One region of the Metabacillus sp. cB07 genome, then DNA from elsewhere that is predicted to be linked to it. Evidence: predicted binding sites of a transcription regulator. Region 1 holds the regulator's gene; the other holds the start of a gene.
What was found. Region 1 encodes LexA, which represses DNA repair genes until DNA is damaged. Its sites were predicted from a motif close to CGAACATATGTTCG; they were not measured.

Region 1 (10,105 bases):
ACCGCACAGAAAACACGGGACCTGATTAAAAAGTCCCTTGGAGGCATTCTTTTTATAGATGAAGCCTATTCCCTTGCCCGCGGGGGAGAAAAGGACTTTGGGAAAGAAGCCATTGACACTCTCGTTAAGCATATGGAAGATAAACAGCATGAATTTGTTCTCATATTGGCGGGCTATTCCAAGGAGATGGATCATTTTCTTTCATTAAATCCCGGCCTGCATTCCAGATTTCCGCTCGTGGTAGATTTTCCGGATTATTCTGTTGAACAGCTGATGGAAATCTCAAAGCGCATGATGAAGGAAAGAGAATATTCATTCAGCAAAGAGGCTGAATGGAAATTCCGCGAGCATCTGAATGACATGAAAACAAACCTTGCCCCGTCAAAATTCTCAAATGGCAGGTATGTCAGAAATATCATTGAAAAATCCATCCGCTCCCAGGCGATGAGACTTCTAACAGCGAATCAATTGGGACGGGACGAACTTGTCACGATCTTGAGTCAGGATCTGGTGATTAAAGAATAAACATAAAGGACAAAAAAAGCCGCGGCTGCGGCTTTTTTCAATGGTGGATGGAGCGGTTTGGAAGCTGCCATTTGTTTGTATAGGAGAGAACTCTGCAAACAACGAGCAGAATAAATAGAGTATAAAGCTGAAAAGGTGACTGGGCCAGATCAAATCCGATAATTAGGCCTGCAAGGACAGCCCACACAGCATAAATTTCTGATCTCAGTACGAGCGGTTTTCTTCCAGCCAGCAAATCCCTGACAATACCGCCGCCGCTTCCTGTCAGTACTGCAGCCACAACAACTGCACTGATCGGATGATTCATCTCAGCAGCATACAGCGCTCCTTGAATAGCGAATGCCGAAAGTCCGATCGCATCGGTGAAATTTCCCCACTTCTGCCAGTGTTTAAGCAGGTTGTTGGGGAATAAAAACACGGTCGTCATGGCAACAAGAGCGATCTGAAAGAGTGTCCCCTGCTCCCATAAAGCCGAAACCGGCACGCCGATGAGAAGATTTCTGATGGCTCCTCCTCCAAATGCGGTGACAATGCCAAGAATATACACCCCGAGAATATCATATTCCTCTTCCATCGCAACAATGGCGCCGCTCACTGCAAAAGCAATTGTGCCGATGATGCTTAATACTTCCCACGTCATATATGTATCCCCTTTTTCATAAATGTCAGATATCTTTAATTAGAAGCGGCTGCATGAAAGCAGCCGTCTTGATTTTATATGCGTATCCGCTTTAATGCAATCCTTTTCTTTTAAAATAGTCTTCGAATCGTTCCTATGTGCGTAAAAACGTAAAGCATTAGTGGATTCTTTGTTTTTTTGGTATGATAAAGAAGCAAAATTATGAGTAAAAGGATGGTACCCGTTTGAAAGAGACAATGAATACCGGGAGTGAAAAAGTCATTCTGGTCGGCTGCCAGCTTCCAAAGACAGAAGATGAAGCGTTCAGTTATACAATGAGCGAGCTTGCCTCCCTTACTAAAACAGCGAACGGAGAAGTGCTCGTCCAGCTGTCGCAGAAGAGAGAGCGCATTCACCCGGCAACATACATAGGCAAAGGCAAAGTTGATGAACTGCTTGCTCTTTCAGAAGAGCTTGAGCCGGACTTAATTATATTTAATGATGAGCTTTCTCCAAGTCAGCAGCGCAATCTGTCGGCTGCCCTTGATGTGAAAATTATTGACCGCACACAGCTGATACTTGATATATTTGCGACGCGGGCAAAATCAAAAGAAGGCAAGCTTCAGGTGGAGCTTGCGCAGCTTCAGTATCTTTTGCCGAGGCTGAGCGGACAGGGAATCAATCTTTCAAGACAGGGCGGCGGAATCGGCACGAGGGGGCCGGGCGAAACGCAGCTTGAAACAGATAGAAGACATATTAGAACCCGCATACATGAAATTAAGATGCAGCTTGCTGCAATTGTCAGCCACCGGAACCGCTATCGTGAAAGAAGAAAGAAAAATCAGGCTTTCCAAGTAGCTCTGGTCGGCTACACAAATGCCGGGAAATCGACATTGTTTAACCGAATTACAGACGCGGGCACATTTGAAGAAGACCTTCTTTTTGCCACACTTGATCCGATGACAAGGAAGATGACACTTCCATCGGGCTATCAGGCTCTTTTAACAGATACGGTAGGATTCATTCAGGATCTGCCGACAACGCTTGTTGCAGCGTTCCGCTCTACACTTGAAGAAGTGAAAGAGGCGGATTTAATTCTGCATGTTGTCGACAGTTCAAATGAAGATTACGTCAATCATGAAAAAACGGTCTATAAACTGCTGGAAGAACTCAAGGTCACGACGATTCCGGTTTTAACGGTATATAACAAGCAAGATAAGCAGTCGGCTGGCTTTGTTCCTTCACCGAAAGGCGAGCATGTGCTGATCAGCGCTTTTTCGGATGCGGACATTGCAAAACTGAAACAGAAGATCCAGTCGTTTTCAATGGAGCTGATGGAAGAATACAGCATTGATGTGCCTGCTTCAGAAGGCAAGCTTCTGGCTTCATTGAAAACAGAAACCATGGTAGGGCACTTTGCCTTTAATGAAGAAGAAAATCATTATGAAATACAGGGACACTTCCTGCCGGGACATGCAGCTTCCGGCCAGATAGAGATGTATAAGAGAAAGGGAAACAAACATGTTTAACCAATTGAAATACGGTGATAAGCTTGCGCAGCTTGCTGCAGAGGCAGAAGAAAAAATCAGAGATACCCACAAAAAAATTGATGAACGAATGGAAATGAACCAGTTCCGGGTTCTTCAAAGCTACAGAGACCATAGAGTGAGCGACTCACATTTTATCCCGACTACAGGATATGGGTATGATGACCATGGAAGGGATACGCTGGAACAGATTTATGCGGATGTTTTCGGCGGGGAGTCAGGGCTTGTAAGGCCGCAGATCATTTCAGGCACCCATGCCATCTCCATTGCCCTGTTTGGAGTGCTCCGTCCATTTGATGAACTTCTATATATAACGGGAAAGCCTTATGATACCCTTGAAGAGATTGTGGGCATCAGAGGAAGCGGCACCGGTTCTCTAAGTGAATTTAAAATCGGCTACCGGGCTGTTGAACTGAAAGAAGACGGCGGCATAGATTATGATGCCGTCGGTGCTGCCATTACAGAAAAGACAAAGATGATCGGCATTCAGCGCTCAAAAGGATATGCCACAAGGCCATCTTATACTCTTGCAGAAATTAAGCAGATGATTGACTTTGTCAAATCCATTAAGCCTGATGTTGTTGTCTTTGTCGACAATTGCTACGGTGAATTTGTTGAAGAGCTTGAACCTTGTCACGTCGGTGCCGATCTTATGGCTGGTTCGCTTATTAAAAATCCGGGCGGCGGACTTGCGAAAACAGGCGGTTATATCGTTGGGCGCAAGGATCTGGTGGAAGCATGCTCCTACCGGATGACATCACCTGGTATTGGGGCTGAGGCAGGCGCGTCCCTCTACAGTCTTCAGGAAATGTATCAGGGATTCTTCCTTGCTCCTCACGTTGTTGCCCAATCTTTAAAAGGTGCAGTGTTTACGGCAGCGATGCTTGAACTTGCAGGGCTTAAAACAAACCCGTCCTGGGATGCAGTCCGCACAGACCTTATTCAATCTGTCCAGTTTGAGCAGTCTGATTTAATGGTTGCGTTTTGCCAGGCCATACAATATGCATCACCGGTCAATTCGCACGTGACGCCATATCCGAGCTATATGCCGGGTTATGAGAACGATGTCATAATGGCTGCAGGAACTTTTGTACAGGGAGCAAGCATAGAACTCTCTGCAGACGGGCCGCTGCGTCCCCCGTATACAGCTTATGTGCAGGGCGGATTAACGTATTCTCATGTGAAAATTGCCATCTGTTCTGCTCTTGATCATCTTTTGGACAAGAATTTAATTCGTCTGTAATCGGATATAAATCCAAATGTCATTTTTCCTAACATAGTGTTGACGCATTATATGACATGGAATATAATAAGATTAAGTTAAGAAAAGGAGGGAATACAATGGGTGATACGATTCGACGCTCGATGCCCTTATTCCCGATCGGAATTGTCATGCAGCTGACAGAACTCTCTGCCAGGCAAATTCGATATTATGAAGAAAACGGCTTGATTTTCCCTGCAAGAACAGAAGGGAACAGACGCCTATTTTCATTTAATGATGTAGATACGCTTCTTGAAATAAGAAGCCTTATCGAACAAGGCATTAACATGGCCGGCATCAAGCAGATTTTTTCTTCTAAGGATAAAAGTATGGAACGCGAAGAAGAAGGCCAGCCTAAAAAAGTGGAAAAACCGGATCTGACCGACGCTGAACTCAGAAAGCTGCTGAAAGCTGAACTGATGCAGGCCGGAAGGTTCCAGAGATCATCGCTCAGACAGGGTGACATGTCTAGATTTTTCCATTAATTAACGCAGCTTCACTTTATTTTTCACAATAAATATTACTTAGTATTGTTAGGAGAGGATTTTCACAATGGCAAAGTATTCGAGAGAAGATATTGTACGCTTAGTACAAGAAGAAAACGTAAAATACATCAGACTGCAGTTCACGGACATCCTTGGAACAATCAAAAACGTAGAAATTCCTGCAAGCCAGCTTGAAAAAGCACTTGACAACAAATGCATGTTTGACGGATCTTCAATTGAAGGATTTGTCCGCATTGAAGAATCTGACATGTATCTGTATCCTGATCTTGATACGTTTGTTATTTTCCCTTGGACATCTGAAAAAGGCAAAGTTGCACGTTTCATCTGCGACATCTACAGCCCGGACGGCACACCATTTGATGGAGATCCGCGCAACAACTTAAGACGTATGCTGAAAGAAATGGAAGACCTTGGATTCACTGACTTCAACCTTGGGCCTGAGCCGGAATTCTTCCTTTTCAAGCTTGACGAAAAAGGAGAACCAACTCTTGAGCTGAACGATCACGGCGGCTACTTCGACCTTGCTCCGACTGACCTTGGAGAAAACTGCAGACGTGACATCGTGCTTGAGCTTGAAGAAATGGGCTTTGAAATTGAAGCATCTCACCATGAGGTAGCTCCTGGCCAGCATGAAATCGACTTCAAATATGCCGGTGCAGTAAAAGCTTGTGATGATATCCAAACATTCAAACTTGTTGTTAAAACAATTGCGCGCAAACACGGATTGCATGCTACATTCATGCCGAAGCCGCTGTTTGGAGTAAATGGATCTGGAATGCACATGAACCTCTCTCTTTTCAAAGACGGAGTGAACTCATTCTATGACAAAAACAGTGAACTTGAGCTGAGCGAAACAGCGAGACATTTCATTGCCGGCGTAATCAAGCATGCACCAAACTTTACAGCTGTTACGAATCCGACAGTTAACTCATATAAACGTCTAGTACCTGGCTACGAGGCACCATGCTATGTTGCCTGGTCTGCACAAAACAGAAGCCCGCTTATCCGTATCCCTGCTTCACGCGGACTAAGCACACGCGTAGAAGTGCGCAGTGTTGACCCTTCTGCAAACCCGTACCTTGCAATGAGCGTATTGCTTGCTGCTGGTCTTGACGGCATTAAAAACAAACTTGCTGCTCCAAAACCGATTGACCGCAACATCTATGTCATGACGAAAGAAGAGCGTGTTGAGAATGGAATCGTAGATCTTCCTGCAACATTAGCACAGGCTCTTGATCTTCTGAAAACAGACGAAGTAATCATCAACGCACTTGGCGAGCATTTGTTTGAGCATTTTGTAGAAGCGAAAGAAATCGAATGGGATATGTTCCGCACTCAAGTTCACCCATGGGAACGCGAGCAGTACATGTCTCAATACTAAGAATCACACTCAAAAACCTCAGCTGTCTGCTGAGGTTTTTTTGCACAATCAAGCTTTTTAGTCAATTCCATCTGATTTTCTTTTTTGAAGATAGTCCTTCAGCAGCCTCATTATGGCTATTACGGCAAGTATGGAACCAACTGCAATCCCGGATAAAGCGACCACGAGTGAAATGTATTCAAAAATAGAGTAATTTGCAAGCTTGTTCCAGCTTATGCTGCCTTTCCAGTCCTCAATGACAAGGTTCATGCCATAGATTCCGGAAATAACCGTATAAGTAGTAAGGATCAGCAGCAGGGAATTGTGGCGTTTGCTGGCCAGCTTCTCCTGGTTTTGATAAAGACTGTCCATCGTATTCTTCACTTCTTTATAGAGGGTCTCAATTTTGAACCTGTCTTTCATCATAACAGAAAGCTCCTGGCCTTCCGTTCTGCTGCTGATTTCTGAAAAGATATACTTAGCGGTGAAATTAGCAATCGAGCGGATCAGACCTTCCATTTTATCCTGTTTCTGATCAATGTAGAGCTGTGAATAGCTGTATGAAAGCTTTAGAAGAACAATTTTATAGAAAAGATGCAGGATGAGATTGTAGTAGAGCTGTCCAACCATTTCTTCCGCGGTCACGTTCTCCTGACCCACATCATTCGTAATTTTAGTGAATGTATGATCACTCACAACGTGAAAGCTGCCGGGTGACCACCTGTCGTAAATGTGATCCTTAAGATAGTGGTCTATATATGCGGAATTGCTTGCGGACATATACGGCCTGCCGTTTTGATCATAGCCATTTATGTGGCCTATTCGAAAAAGAGTATCCGAAGAAATCTCTGCGTCCTTTTCTGTCAAAAGATAACTGCTGACAAACATTCTCTCGTCAATAAAGTAGGGAAGGCTTCCAAGGTAAGTTGACTGGCTGTTTTCACTTTTTTCTATATACGGGACAACAGAGGGGCACAGCTCTTCAAAAATAAAATCCTGAATCTTTTCGTAAGTGCCCTGTCCTGAATGAAGAACAGTTCCTTTTTCTTCTGTAATAAATGGTTCAAGAACCCTGAAGTGATCCATAAAATCGAGTGCATCGCTCAGTGACCATGTATTGCTGTTTGATGTCAGCTCTGTCCTTATGGTGATCATTCCGACAGAAAAAGGGCATATATACAGATCGATTGAGTGGACATTGAAAGAATATTCATTTACAGCTGTACGAAGCGTGCATTTTCTGTCAAAGGATTTTGAGTATCGATTTATAGCCTTATCCTGATGCTGATCCGGAAAGAGAATCTGTTCTATGTACGGCATAAAATAATGTTTCAGGCGTTTATGGGGAAGACTTGTTTTCTCTCCGTAAAATTTTGTCTGCTGGGCGCTGCTGTTAATGCTGAAAAATTCAAATCCGTTCGCCTTAAGTTCATCAGTCAGCTGGGAGATGCAGTCGCTGTCCCATGAAAAAGGAAAAATAAATTGGGCATTCGCCCGCAGAATGGCCGGTTCTTTTGTCATAGGCACCCTCTCATCTTTTTTTCATTATTATGTTCCCCTGAGAGAAGGCTGCAAAACAGGCAAATAAAAAAACTTTGCCTGTAAAAGCAAAGTTTTTAGTGTATGTTTCTATAAACTCCAACAACTTTTCCCAGGATGACAACATGTCTGAGAATAATCGGTTCAAGTGTAGAGTTTTCCGGCTGAAGGCGCACGTAATCTTTCTCTTTGAAAAAACGTTTGACAGTTGCCTCATCATCCTCTGTCATGGCAACAACGATATCCCCGTTGTTTGCAGTGTTCTGCTGTTTGACAATAACCATGTCCCCGTCAAGAATACCGGCTTCAATCATACTGTCTCCCATAATCTCGAGCATGAAGATCTGATCATCGGATGCGGCGAACGTATCTGGAAGAGGAAAATATTCCTCGACGTTTTCAATGGCTGTGATCGGGGAACCGGCTGTTACTTTCCCGATTACAGGAACGTTAATCACGCTTGAACGCGGAATCATCGCTGTCTCATCTTCTAATATTTCGATCGCTCTCGGCTTTGTCGGATCCCGTCTGATCAGCCCTTTGCTTTCAAGCCTGGCAAGATGGCCGTGCACAGTTGAGCTCGAAGCAAGGCCCACTGCTTCGCCGATCTCACGGACTGATGGCGGATATCCTTTCTTTTGTACTTCAAGCTTAATAAAAGTGAGGATATCCTGCTGCCTCTTTGAAAGTTTTGTCATTTTATCCACCTCGCGTCCTGTAATTTATGTTGATTATAGCATGTTTTTCCTGCATATACAAACATAAGTTCGAAAAACGGCGTTGACAGAAACGTTTGTTCGCATTATACTGAAAGTATCAAATATACGAACAAACATTCTATTAAGGTGGGGATTGAGTTGAAAGGTTCATTATCTTACGTTATTTCTTTCTTTGCAGTTGTCATTGTAGCTGTCTTTGCATTATCATACACAGGAGAAAAAGAAAGCCTTGATCATTATGTATCCATTGAAATAGCAGAAGGTGACAGTATATGGAGCCTTGCAGATCAATATGAAGAGCATCACCGCATGTCCAAAACCGATTTCGTTGAATGGGTTCAGGATAAAAACGGACTGCCGACAGCTGTGATCAAGTCAGGAGATTCTGTGGTTCTTCCTATTGATAAACAAACCTACCATGACGGGACACAGCTTGCATCAAGAAAATAGGGAAGTGAGAACACTGAACGCAATCATCTACTGCAGAGTCAGCACTAGAAAAGAAGAACAAGAGACATCACTCGCCCGGCAAAAAGAAGAACTTTTGGCCCTTTCAGCAGCACATGGCATGAATGTGGAAAAGATTATTGAGGAACAGGCGAGCGGATATGAGGTTGAAAGAGAAGGTATTTTTGAAATATTTGACTGTATAAAGGAACAGAAAATTGAGGCCATTGTTATTCAGGATGAGACAAGACTGGGGAGAGGGAACGCCCGGATCGCCCTTATTCATTTTTTCGCAAAAGAAGGCATTACGATCTATACGGCCACGCAGAATGGAAAGCTTTTTTTGTCTGAAGCCGATTCCATGGTTCTGGAAATTGTAAGCATTGTTGAAGAATATCAGCGGAAAATCCATAATCTGAAAATCAAAAGAGGTATGCAGAGAGCGGTTGAAAAAGGGTATAAACCTCAGAGGAATCTTACTAACAGAGATAAAGGGAGCGGCAGAGAGAAAAAGGAAGTGCCTGTCAGCGAGATTATCAGGCTTAAACAGAATAAACTGACATTCTCAGAGATTGCGGCTACCTTAAGAGGTTTTGGATACGAGGTTTCTAAAGCGACAGTACATAGAAGATATCAGGAGCACATGAAAGAGGAACAGGTCTAATCTGTTGTTTTTTGCCCCCATATCTAGTACGATATGATAGTAAATCTGTATTAGGTAAAGGAGCTGCAGTCATGCTGCCAAAAGAAAAGATGGCAAGAATCAACACCTTGTCCAGAAAATCAAAAACGTCCGGTCTTTCTCCGGAAGAAAAACAGGAACAGCAATCACTCAGACAGGAATATCTTAAGGCATTCCGGGGTTCTATGAAAAATACATTAAAAGGCGTTACAGTCCTGGATCCAAACGGGAACGATGTAACACCTGAAAAATTAAAAGAAGAACGCAGACGCGATCTGCATTAATCGCTGGAATACGTCAATTTTTGATGTATTCCTTTTCATTTTGCACATAATACATTAGAATAGGTTCTTACACTTCTCATTTTTGCATTTCCATGCGAAATGGTTGTATGAATAGGGCAGTAAAGCTATGATAAAAAAGTAGAATGTTATTTCTGAAAGGATGATCAATTAATGTCACATTCAATTCAAGACTTATCAATTGCTACCATTCGAACGCTGTCGATTGATGCGATTGAAAAAGCAAAATCAGGACATCCTGGAATGCCTATGGGGGCAGCTCCAATGGCGTATTCGCTTTGGACGCAATTTATGAATCACAATCCTAAAAATCCTGAATGGTTTAACCGCGACCGTTTTGTATTATCTGCAGGTCACGGGTCTATGCTGCTGTACAGCCTTCTTCATTTATCAGGCTATGATTTAACGATGGATGATCTTAAAGAATTCAGACAATGGGGAAGCAAAACACCGGGACACCCTGAATTCCGCCACACAGCAGGTGTAGATGCAACAACAGGTCCGCTTGGCCAGGGAATTGGGATGGCTGTCGGAATGGCTATGGCAGAACGTCATCTTGCACATACATATAACCAAGAGTCTTACCCGGTTGTCGACC
Region 2 (10,105 bases), 1.7 Mb from region 1:
CATGCTGACTTTAACGGTTTTCTTTTCTGTATAAAAACGGAATGCGCCATCATCAAGGCTGCAGTTCGTGTTTTGGACAAATATTTCCTTCGCCTGTTCGGCATTTTCAGCTCTGTATACTTTGATATCACATTCTGCACGGACGTCCTGCTGCGGCCATGACTGCAGTGTGACACTTCCGTTTAAAATCTGAATGTCCAAATCGCGGATGTCCGCATTTTCGTAGTGATAAACATGCTGAACACTGACCGAATGGCCAAAATTCAAATCAAGATCCATCTCTTTCACCTTTTTAACGGCGGAATCGATATCGAGTTCTTTGACTTTTTTCACAGCTGTATCAATAAACAAGGCAAGTTTTGACGACAGGGCAGAGGATGGCGCAGCCTTTTCTTTTTCAACAAACGGCCCGTTAAACCCTTCATGATCGGCCATAGATGCCGTCTCTTTTTGGGCATATTCTGATTCAAGACCTTCAATGAGAGTTAACGCTTCGCTTGCTGAAAGCTTACCCTGCTCAACCAATTCCAAGATGCGTTTCTTCTGATCCTTCACAATTCCTTCCCCCTAATTATGTAATGGCAAAGCCTTGAGTCTTCTCAAAGCTTATACGGTTTTCAATATTTTAATTCCCTGCACAATGTTGTAAACAAACACCGCAATGTTGACAACCCCAATCAGAATGAACCCGAAAATCACAATCCCGACCGCCAGTGCCTCAGGAGAACCGGCAAGACCTGCAAACAGCATCATGAAAAACGGCAGAATCAGCGTCAAGAGCGGAACTAAATGAGAGAACAGCGACTTTTTGGCATGCTGCTTCACATCGCGCTCATCTGCAATAAAGTACACGATGATCGGAAATAAAAATGGGGCAAAAAAGATACTGAAATAACAAAGTGAGGATAAGAGTTTATTTGTGTTCAATTCATGTCAGCTCCTTATAACAAGTATACGACTGAGTGAAAGATAAGTTTCATTCTTTTTTTGGGCTGAAGGCAGAAAAGCATATACCGCAGGTCATTTCAGGGGCGAGTTGAGTGGGTTTGGATGGGGAAAATGGTTGCAAACTCGGAGATGAGTGCTGTCAAAACGGAAAAACTGTGGTTTGATGGTTCTTATCCAGGGGATAAGTGCCACCAAAGCGGAAGATCTATGGCTTGATGGTTCCTATCCCGGAGATAAGTGCAACCAAGATGAAAAATCCACCCCTTGATTGTTCCTATCTCCGAGATAAGTGCCACCAAGACGGAAATTCCACCCCTTGATGGTTCCTATCTCCGAGATAAGTGCCACCAAGATAGAAAATCCACTGCTTGATGGTTCCTATCTCCGAGATAAGTGCCACCAAGATGGAAAATCCACCGCTTGATGGTTCCTATCCCGGAGATAAGTGCCACCAAAGTGGAAAATCTATGGCTTGATGGTTCCTATCCCGGAGATAAGTGCCATCAAAAACGAAAATCCATAGCTTGATGGTTCCTATCCCGGAGATAAGTGCCACGAAAGTGGAAAATCTATGGCTTGATGGTTCCTATCTCCGAGATAAGTGCCTCCAAGATAAAAAATCCACCGCTTGATGGTTCCTATCTCCGAGATAAGTGCCTCCAAGACGGAAATTCCACCGCTTGATGGTTCCATCCTATAGTGTTTTGTGTCATCAAGCCGACTGCAAAAAGAAACAATCCCCAAATAAAAAAAACAGCCCCCGCCTTATTAGGCTAGGGGCTGGGTCTGTTATGCTTTCGCAACCGCTTCTTTTTCTTTTAATGCTTTTTTCATCCGTTCGCGGTCACGTTCGAGGATTGGTTTTAAGTATTTGCCTGTATATGAGCCTTTTACTTTTACTACTTCTTCCGGTGTACCTGAAGCGACGATCTGGCCTCCGTGGTCTCCGCCTTCAGGGCCGAGGTCGATGAGATAATCCGCTGCCTTGATGACATCCAGATTATGTTCAATGACAAGCACGGTATCTCCATTTTCAACGAGACGCTGAAGGACTTTCAAAAGTCTTGAAATGTCGTCTACATGAAGACCTGTTGTCGGCTCATCAAGAATATAAAGAGAGCGTCCTGTTGAGCGGCGGTGCAGCTCAGAAGCAAGCTTCACGCGCTGCGCTTCTCCTCCGGACAGAGTGGTTGCCGGCTGTCCGAGTGTGATGTAGCCAAGTCCAACATCGTAAATGGTTTGTAGCTTCCGCTTGATTTTCGGGATATTTTCGAAGAAGGATACTGCGTCCTCAACCGTCATTTCAAGAATATCCGCAATGTTTTTGTCTTTGTACTTCACTTCAAGTGTTTCGCGGTTGTAGCGTTTTCCGTGGCACACTTCGCACGGTACATACACATCAGGAAGGAAGTGCATCTCGATTTTAATTATTCCGTCACCGCGGCACGCTTCGCAGCGTCCGCCTTTAACGTTAAAGCTGAAACGCCCTTTTTTGTAGCCGCGCACTTTTGCTTCATTTGTTGTAGCAAACACATCACGGATGTCGTCAAACACTCCCGTATATGTGGCAGGATTTGACCTCGGCGTGCGTCCAATTGGAGACTGGTCGATGTCAATGACCTTATCAAGCTCTTCAATTCCTTTGATTTCCTTATGCTCACCGGGCTTCGTTTTGGCGCCGTTCAGTTTTTGGGCAAGGGACTTGTTGAGAATTTCATTCACAAGTGTACTCTTTCCCGAACCGGAAACGCCTGTTACGGCCACAAATGTTCCAAGAGGAAATTTTGTTGAGACGTTCTTCAGGTTGTTTTCGCTTGCTCCTTTAATCTCAATAAATCTTCCGTCAGGTTTGCGGCGCTCGACCGGCAGAGGAATGAATTTTTTGCCCGACAGATATTGTCCGGTCAAAGAATTCTTGTCATTCATGACGTACTCAGGCGTGCCTTCGGAAATGATCTGCCCGCCGTGTACTCCTGCGCCCGGTCCTATATCAATCAAGTAATCCGCTGCAATCATCGTATCTTCATCATGCTCGACGACAATGAGCGTATTTCCAATATCCCTCATGCTTTGAAGTGTCTGAATCAGCCTGTCATTATCCCGCTGATGAAGACCGATTGACGGCTCATCCAGAATGTACAGGACTCCTGTCAGCCTGGAGCCGATTTGCGTGGCAAGTCTGATCCGCTGGGCTTCACCGCCGGAAAGAGTACCGGCAGCGCGGCTGAGCGACAGATAGTCCAGTCCGACATTGTTCAGGAATCCAAGCCGCTCCTCGAGTTCCCTGAGGATCAGTCTTGCAATCTGCATTTCTTTTTCCGTTAAATTCAGGCTTTCAAAGAAAGCGATGGCTTCATGGACAGAAAGAGCTGTGACCTTTCCGATATGATTCCCGTCAACAAGCACGGCAAGACTCTCTTTTTTAAGCCTATGTCCTTTACATTTAGGACATGCCTGCTGAGCCATGTATTTCTCCATCTGCTCGCGGATATAATCAGAGCTTGTCTCTTTGTAGCGGCGTTCCACATTTCGGATAACTCCTTCGAACTGAATGTAGTTTTCCCGCACCTGACCAAAGTCATTTTCATAGCGGAAGTAGATTTCATCACTGCCGCTTCCGTAAAGAACTTTATCTAAAAGATGTGCAGGTATATCCCTGACTGGAATATCCATCGGAACACCATAGTGATTGCACACTGCTTCAAGCAGCTGCGGGTAGTACTGCGAACTTGTCGGTTCCCACGGTGCGAGCGCATGCTTCTTTAAAGACAGGTCTTTATTCGGCATGACAAGATCAACGTCCACCTCAAGCTTTGTGCCAAGTCCGTCGCATTCATTGCAGGCGCCAAAAGGACTGTTGAAACTGAACATCCTCGGCTCAAGCTCGCCGATTGAGAAACCGCAGATCGGACAGGCGTGATGTTCGCTGAACAACAGCTCTTCCTCACCGATGACATCAATAACAACTCTGCCTTCCCCGAGTCCGAGAGCCGATTCAAGAGAGTCGGCTAAACGGGCAGAAATCCCCTCTTTTATCACAATCCGGTCAATCACAACTTCGATCGTGTGCTTTTTGTTTTTCTCAAGTGTGAACTCATCGCCGACTTCCATCATTTCCCCGTTGACCCGGACGCGCACGTACCCCTGCTTTTTAATGTCTTCAAACACTTTTGCATGTGTTCCTTTTCTTCCAGAAACAATTGGTGCAAGCACCTGAAGCTTTGTCCGCTCGGGATATTCAAGGATCCGGTCAACCATCTGTTCGATTGTCTGGGACGAGATTTCAATATCGTGGTTTGGGCACGTTGGTCTTCCAATGCGTGCAAACAGAAGTCTCAGATAATCATAAATTTCCGTAACTGTTCCTACTGTGGAACGGGGATTCCGGCTTGTTGTTTTCTGGTCGATTGAAATGGCAGGTGACAGCCCTTCGATGGAATCAACGTCCGGTTTATCCATTTGCCCGAGAAACTGGCGGGCATAGGCAGAGAGAGACTCAACATATCTCCGCTGCCCTTCTGCATAAATCGTATCAAACGCAAGCGACGATTTTCCGGAGCCCGATAAGCCTGTCAGAACAACGAGCTTATCACGCGGAATCGTCACATCTATGTTTTTTAAATTGTGAGCGCGCGCACCTTTCACACTAATTTTATCGAGTGCCATCTAGTTTCATCCTTCCGCTTTAAGCTCTAGTATCAGATCACGAAGCTCGGCAGCACGCTCGAAGTTGAGCCCTTTAGCCGCTTCTTTCATCTCTGATTCCATTTGCTGTATGACTTTTTCGCGCTCTTTTTTAGACAGCTTGCCGAGTTTTGGAAGAGCTGATTCCAGTTCTTCCGCATCTTCCGGGGCAATAACAGCGCGAATCGTCTCGGCAATTTTTTTCTGGATTGTCTTCGGTTCAATGCCGTGTTTTTCATTGAATGCCTTCTGTGTTTCTCGGCGGCGTTTTGTTTCATTTATGGCAATTTCCATGGAATTCGTCATTTTGTCGGCATACATAATAACGTGGCCGTTTGAGTTCCGGGCAGCGCGTCCAATCGTCTGAATCAGCGAGCGTTCCGATCTCAGGAAGCCCTCTTTATCCGCATCAAGGATGGCGACAAGAGACACCTCAGGGATGTCGAGTCCTTCCCTTAGAAGATTGATTCCGATAAGAACATCAAATTTCCCTAGGCGCAGTTCCCTGATAATTTCGATCCGCTCGAGCGTTTTGATTTCAGAATGCAGGTAGTTAACCTTGATTCCGATGTCTTTCAGGTAATCGGTCAGATCCTCGGACATTTTCTTCGTGAGGGTCGTAACGAGGACTCGCTCGTTGCGCTCAATCCTGGCATGAATCTCCCCGATCAGGTCATCAATCTGACCCTGAATCGGCCTGACATCGATGGTCGGATCAAGAAGCCCTGTCGGACGGATGATCTGCTGCACCATTTCAGGTGTATGATCAAGCTCGTACGGTCCTGGAGTTGCAGATACAAACAGGATGTTGTTGATATGCTCTTCAAACTCGCCAAACTGAAGGGGACGGTTGTCCTTGGCTGAAGGCAGGCGGAATCCGTGATCGACAAGCACCTGCTTTCTCGCCTGGTCCCCGTTGAACATGCCTCTGATTTGAGGAATCGTCACATGTGACTCATCGACAACAATCATAAAATCCTTCGGGAAGAAGTCGAGAAGCGTGTATGGCGTTGAACCTGCCGGGCGGAGCGTCAAGTGCCTTGAGTAGTTCTCAATCCCTGAGCAAAAGCCCATTTCCCGCATCATTTCAAGGTCGTACCTCGTACGCTGCTCAAGACGCTGCGCTTCAAGCAGCTTTCCGTTCTCATGAAGCTCTTTCAGCCGCTCTTCAAGCTCTTTTTCAATATTACCGATCGCGACTCTCATTTTTTCTTCGCGGGTAACGAAGTGGGATGCCGGGAAGATCGAGACATGCTCGCGGTCGCCGCGGATTTCGCCGGTCAGCGCATCGACCTCGCGGATGCGGTCAATTTCATCCCCGAAAAATTCAACCCGGATGCACTGTTCATCTCTTGAAGCAGGGAAAATCTCCACAACATCCCCGCGCACCCTGAACGTTCCGCGCTTAAAATCAATGTCATTGCGCTCATATTGTACATCCACAAGCTTCCGGAGAAGCTGATTGCGTTCAATATCCATACCCGTGCGCAAAGAAACGACCAGGTCACGGTATTCTTCAGGAGAACCGAGGCCGTAGATGCATGATACACTGGCAATGATAATGACATCTTTCCGTTCAAATAACGAGGCGGTAGCGGAGTGCCTCAGTTTATCGATTTCATCATTGATGCTTGCGTCCTTTTCAATGAATGTGTCCGTCTGCGGGACATAGGCCTCCGGCTGGTAATAGTCATAGTAGCTGACAAAGTATTCGACTGCATTGTTCGGAAAGAACTCTTTAAACTCGCTGTACAGCTGTCCGGCGAGTGTTTTATTGTGGGCGATGATCAGCGTCGGCTTGTTCACTTCCTGAATGACGTTTGAAACGGTAAACGTCTTCCCGGTGCCTGTTGCTCCAAGAAGCGTCTGATGCTTCTTCCCCTCTTTAATGCCCTGGACGAGCTGCTTGATCGCCGCTGGCTGATCGCCTTCCGGCTTATAATTTGATACTAACTCAAAACGATCGCTCAACAGGAGGACCTCCATTCGTATGTAATCAGTATTCATATTTTACCATAATCACAGAGAAAAACACTAAAAATACGAACGATAGTTCGTATTTTTCTTTCGACATTTTGGTTTGATTTTATCATTATCGCCTGAAAAAGCTATTTAAATGCTTGTGTTTCTTATTTCAATACCTTTTTAGAGAGGGCGGTAAACCGGAAGGGTGTTTTATAGAAAACAAAAAAACCTCCTCCCACCGGGAACAGGTTCTAATTGGTCTTTTCATTTCTCGTCCTTTTGGCCATTTTTGCTGCGTACAGGAAGCCCGCGATAACCGACACCGCGCCAAGAGCGATGAGCAGCCAGGAATCCATGTAGCCCTTTGAATAGGCTGCAGCAAGCAGGGCGATTGTCAGCACCGCTGCCACGTAGTGATTATACGTCACGCGCGCAAACAGCGTGAGAATGACAAAAGGCAGGACGAGAGCCAGAGCTGCTTTCAATAGCATTCAATCAGCCCCCGCTTATTTATCTGTAGCCGAATAGCTTTGATAGTCATTTTCCTGCAGAAGATCGATCAGCTGAATCTCTTTATGGTTTTCACTGAAATGCCTGAAGGTAAATTCGTTTTCAAACAGAACGGCATACTGGTCATTGCGGTCGCGGACAAGAAGGCTTCTTGAATCGAAGAAGCGCTTTTCGAACTTGTCGTTGCCGATCCACCTTGGAATGCGGTCGCCCATTGGCACAAATTCAATTTCAACATTGTATTCCGCTCTCATGCGGTATTCGAACACTTCATATTGAAGCTGTCCGACTGCACCGAGGATAATATCATCGGTAGAATCCTGGCGGAAGTACTGAATGGCGCCTTCCTGAACAAGCTGTTCAATTCCTTTGCGGAACTGCTTTGCTTTCATGACGTTTTTCACGCGAACTTTTTTAAACATCTCAGGCGGGAACTGAGGAAGCTCATCATACTGATAGCCTTCCTTGCCTGCTGTCAGTGTGTCCCCGATCTGATAGACGTTCGGATCATAAATTCCGATGATATCGCCCGCGAACGCCTCATCAACGGTTTCTCTGTCTTTGGCCATGAAAACTTGAGTCTGATTCAGCTTCAGCGTTTTGTTCGTTCTGCTCAGCTGAACACTCATTCCACGCTCAAATCGGCCGGAGCACACACGAAGGAATGCGATTCTGTCGCGGTGAGCCGGGTTCATGTTGGCCTGAATTTTAAAGATGTAGCCTGAAAATTCTTCTGTTTCAGGAGATATAAAGCCCTGATTTGTTCTTCTTGGCTGCGGCGGAACGGCATACTGAAGGAACACATCAAAGAACGATTTCACCCCGAAGTTTGCCAGTGCGCTTCCAAAGAATACAGGCGTCAGTTCTCCGCGTTTCACACGGTCAGCGTCGAACTGGTTTCCGGCTTCTTCAAGCAGCTCAAGCTCATCAAGCGTTTCAAGGTATGTCGGATGGCTGCCGATTTCGCTGCCTTCCACTTCAGCTGCAGGAATGGTTTCCTCCTGCTCGTTTCCTTTAAACTGAACGACTGTGTGCTGCTCGCGGTCAATGATTCCAAGGAACCGCTTGCCCATTCCAACCGGCCAGTTCATTGGATAGGATTCGATGCCGAGCACTTCTTCAATTTCAGACAGAAGCTCAAGCGGATCTTTTCCTTCACGGTCAAGTTTATTAATAAAGGTGAAAATAGGAATGCCTCTCATGCGGCAGACTTTAAACAGCTTGATCGTCTGCGGCTCAACCCCTTTAGTGGAGTCAATGATCATCACAACGCTGTCAACTGCCGTCAGTGTGCGGTAGGTGTCCTCACTGAAATCTTCGTGTCCAGGAGTATCAAGGATATTAACGTGGAAGTCATGATAAGGAAAACTCATGACACTTGATGTAACGGAAATGCCGCGTTTTTTCTCGATTTCCATCCAGTCGGAAGCGGCAAACTTGCCGGTCTTCTTCCCTTTTACTGTTCCTGCTTCGCGAATCACTTTCCCGAAATACAGGAGCTTTTCTGTTAACGTTGTTTTACCGGCATCAGGATGGGAGATGATGGCAAACGTCCGTCTCTTTGAAATTTCATTATCTATGCTCATATATGATTACCCTCACAAAGTTTACTTCGTTTGAAATATATCACATTTAGAGCAATAGAACAATTTCAGCCCGGACTTTCTTTAAACAGGAGCTGTGAAAAAAAGAACATTGACCGCAGCCATAATGACAGCGCCTACAAGAATGAAGACCGTATCCTTCTTTTTCATAAATTTCTTCCCCTTTCCTATTTTTCAGTCATATTTGTAATCAGTTTACCAGAGAAGTATGAACAAAGTATGAACAGCGCTCTCTACTTCTCTGGAAATTTGAGGATGAATGTTGTTCCCTGATTCTTTTTGCTGACAATATCAATTTCTCCGTTATGCATGAGGACAAGCTGCTTTACAATCGAGAGGCCAAGGCCGAATTCCCCGAACTGATGACCTGTGCGTGACATGTCCGCCTTGTAAAACCGCTGCCAGATGGTTTTCACTTCCTCTGGATCCATGCCAATTCCCGTGTCCTCTATTGTAATAATGGTTTCTTTATACCCCCTTTTGCCCCGAAGGCAAACGGTCCCGCTCTCTGTAAACTGAATACTGTTTTTCGTAATGTTAATAAGAATCTGGATGAGCCGGTCATAATCGGCGTAAACCTCTGCATCAGCATCTGAAGCGATATCAAGCCGGACATTTTTATCTTCTGCCTGCAGCTCTAAATGTTCTTTTATAATTTCAAAAACCTCAATCAGCTGAATCTTTTCTTTAAAAAGCTTCACCTGGTTTGAACGGATTTTTTCATAATCCAGATTTTCATTTACGAGCCTGATCAGCCGTTTTGTCTCCTGACTCACAAGCTGCAGTCCCCGGTCTTTTTCCGTTTCCGGAATCATGTTGTTTTTCAGCCCTTCTATGACACCGCTGATGGTCGTGAGCGGCGTCCTCAGCTCATGTGAGACATCCGCCATGAATTTTCTCCGGCGGTTCTCTAAACTCTCGATTTCTTCATTTGATTTTTTCAGCTGACCGGCCATGATGTTGAAATCGTTGGCCAGTTCGCCAATCTCGTCGATTGTGGAAGACGGGACGGAGATGTCATATTTCCCTTCAGCAATCATAGACGTCGCGTTTCGGATCCGCTGAATTCTCTTCACGTGGAGACTGGATAGAATCCAGCTGAGCAGCAGGGAGACAGAAAGGGAAATAAGGATTGTGTAAAGGAGGTACCTGTTGATTTCACTGATTGTCTCCCGTGAGCCTTTAATCGGAGACACAAGCAGGATCCCTCCCGACAGCGAGCCGTTCTCTATATACGGCAGGGCAACGAGCGATACCTCCTGGTCAAACCGCTTGATTTCATGTTTGACGACAATCCGCTTGCCAGATTTCAGATTCTCCCATTCCTCGTCTGTCGGCTGAAATCTCGGGGCGTTACCTGAGTAGGGATAAAAGATCATTCCTTTGTCGTCAAA

Region 2: a site for LexA is predicted at 6,676-6,689, ahead of uvrB (excinuclease ABC subunit UvrB). Genes of this name have one in related genera too.

The regions. Positions count from the first base shown of each region.
Region 1 is NZ_CP069296.1:1,979,360-1,989,464, forward strand. It holds gene spoVK (stage V sporulation protein K) at 1-525, shown strand, start outside; gene JOJ89_RS09915 (trimeric intracellular cation channel family protein) at 563-1,165, opposite strand; gene hflX (GTPase HflX) at 1,402-2,673, shown strand; gene JOJ89_RS09925 (methionine gamma-lyase family protein) at 2,666-3,934, shown strand; gene JOJ89_RS09930 (MerR family transcriptional regulator) at 4,033-4,437, shown strand; gene glnA (type I glutamate--ammonia ligase) at 4,505-5,839, shown strand; gene JOJ89_RS09940 (magnesium transporter CorA family protein) at 5,897-7,339, opposite strand; gene lexA (transcriptional repressor LexA) at 7,435-8,055, opposite strand; gene yneA (cell division suppressor protein YneA) at 8,215-8,526, shown strand; gene JOJ89_RS09955 (YneB family resolvase-like protein) at 8,540-9,187, shown strand; gene JOJ89_RS09960 (DUF896 domain-containing protein) at 9,259-9,489, shown strand; gene tkt (transketolase) at 9,661-10,105, shown strand, end outside.
Region 2 is NZ_CP069296.1:3,720,808-3,730,912, forward strand. It holds gene JOJ89_RS19080 (DUF4097 family beta strand repeat-containing protein) at 1-555, opposite strand, end outside; gene JOJ89_RS19085 (magnetosome magnetite crystal formation protein family) at 607-927, opposite strand; gene uvrA (excinuclease ABC subunit UvrA) at 1,738-4,614, opposite strand; gene uvrB (excinuclease ABC subunit UvrB) at 4,621-6,603, opposite strand; gene JOJ89_RS19100 (DUF2198 family protein) at 6,849-7,088, opposite strand; gene JOJ89_RS19105 (peptide chain release factor 3) at 7,104-8,693, opposite strand; gene JOJ89_RS19110 (sensor histidine kinase) at 8,945-10,105, opposite strand, start outside.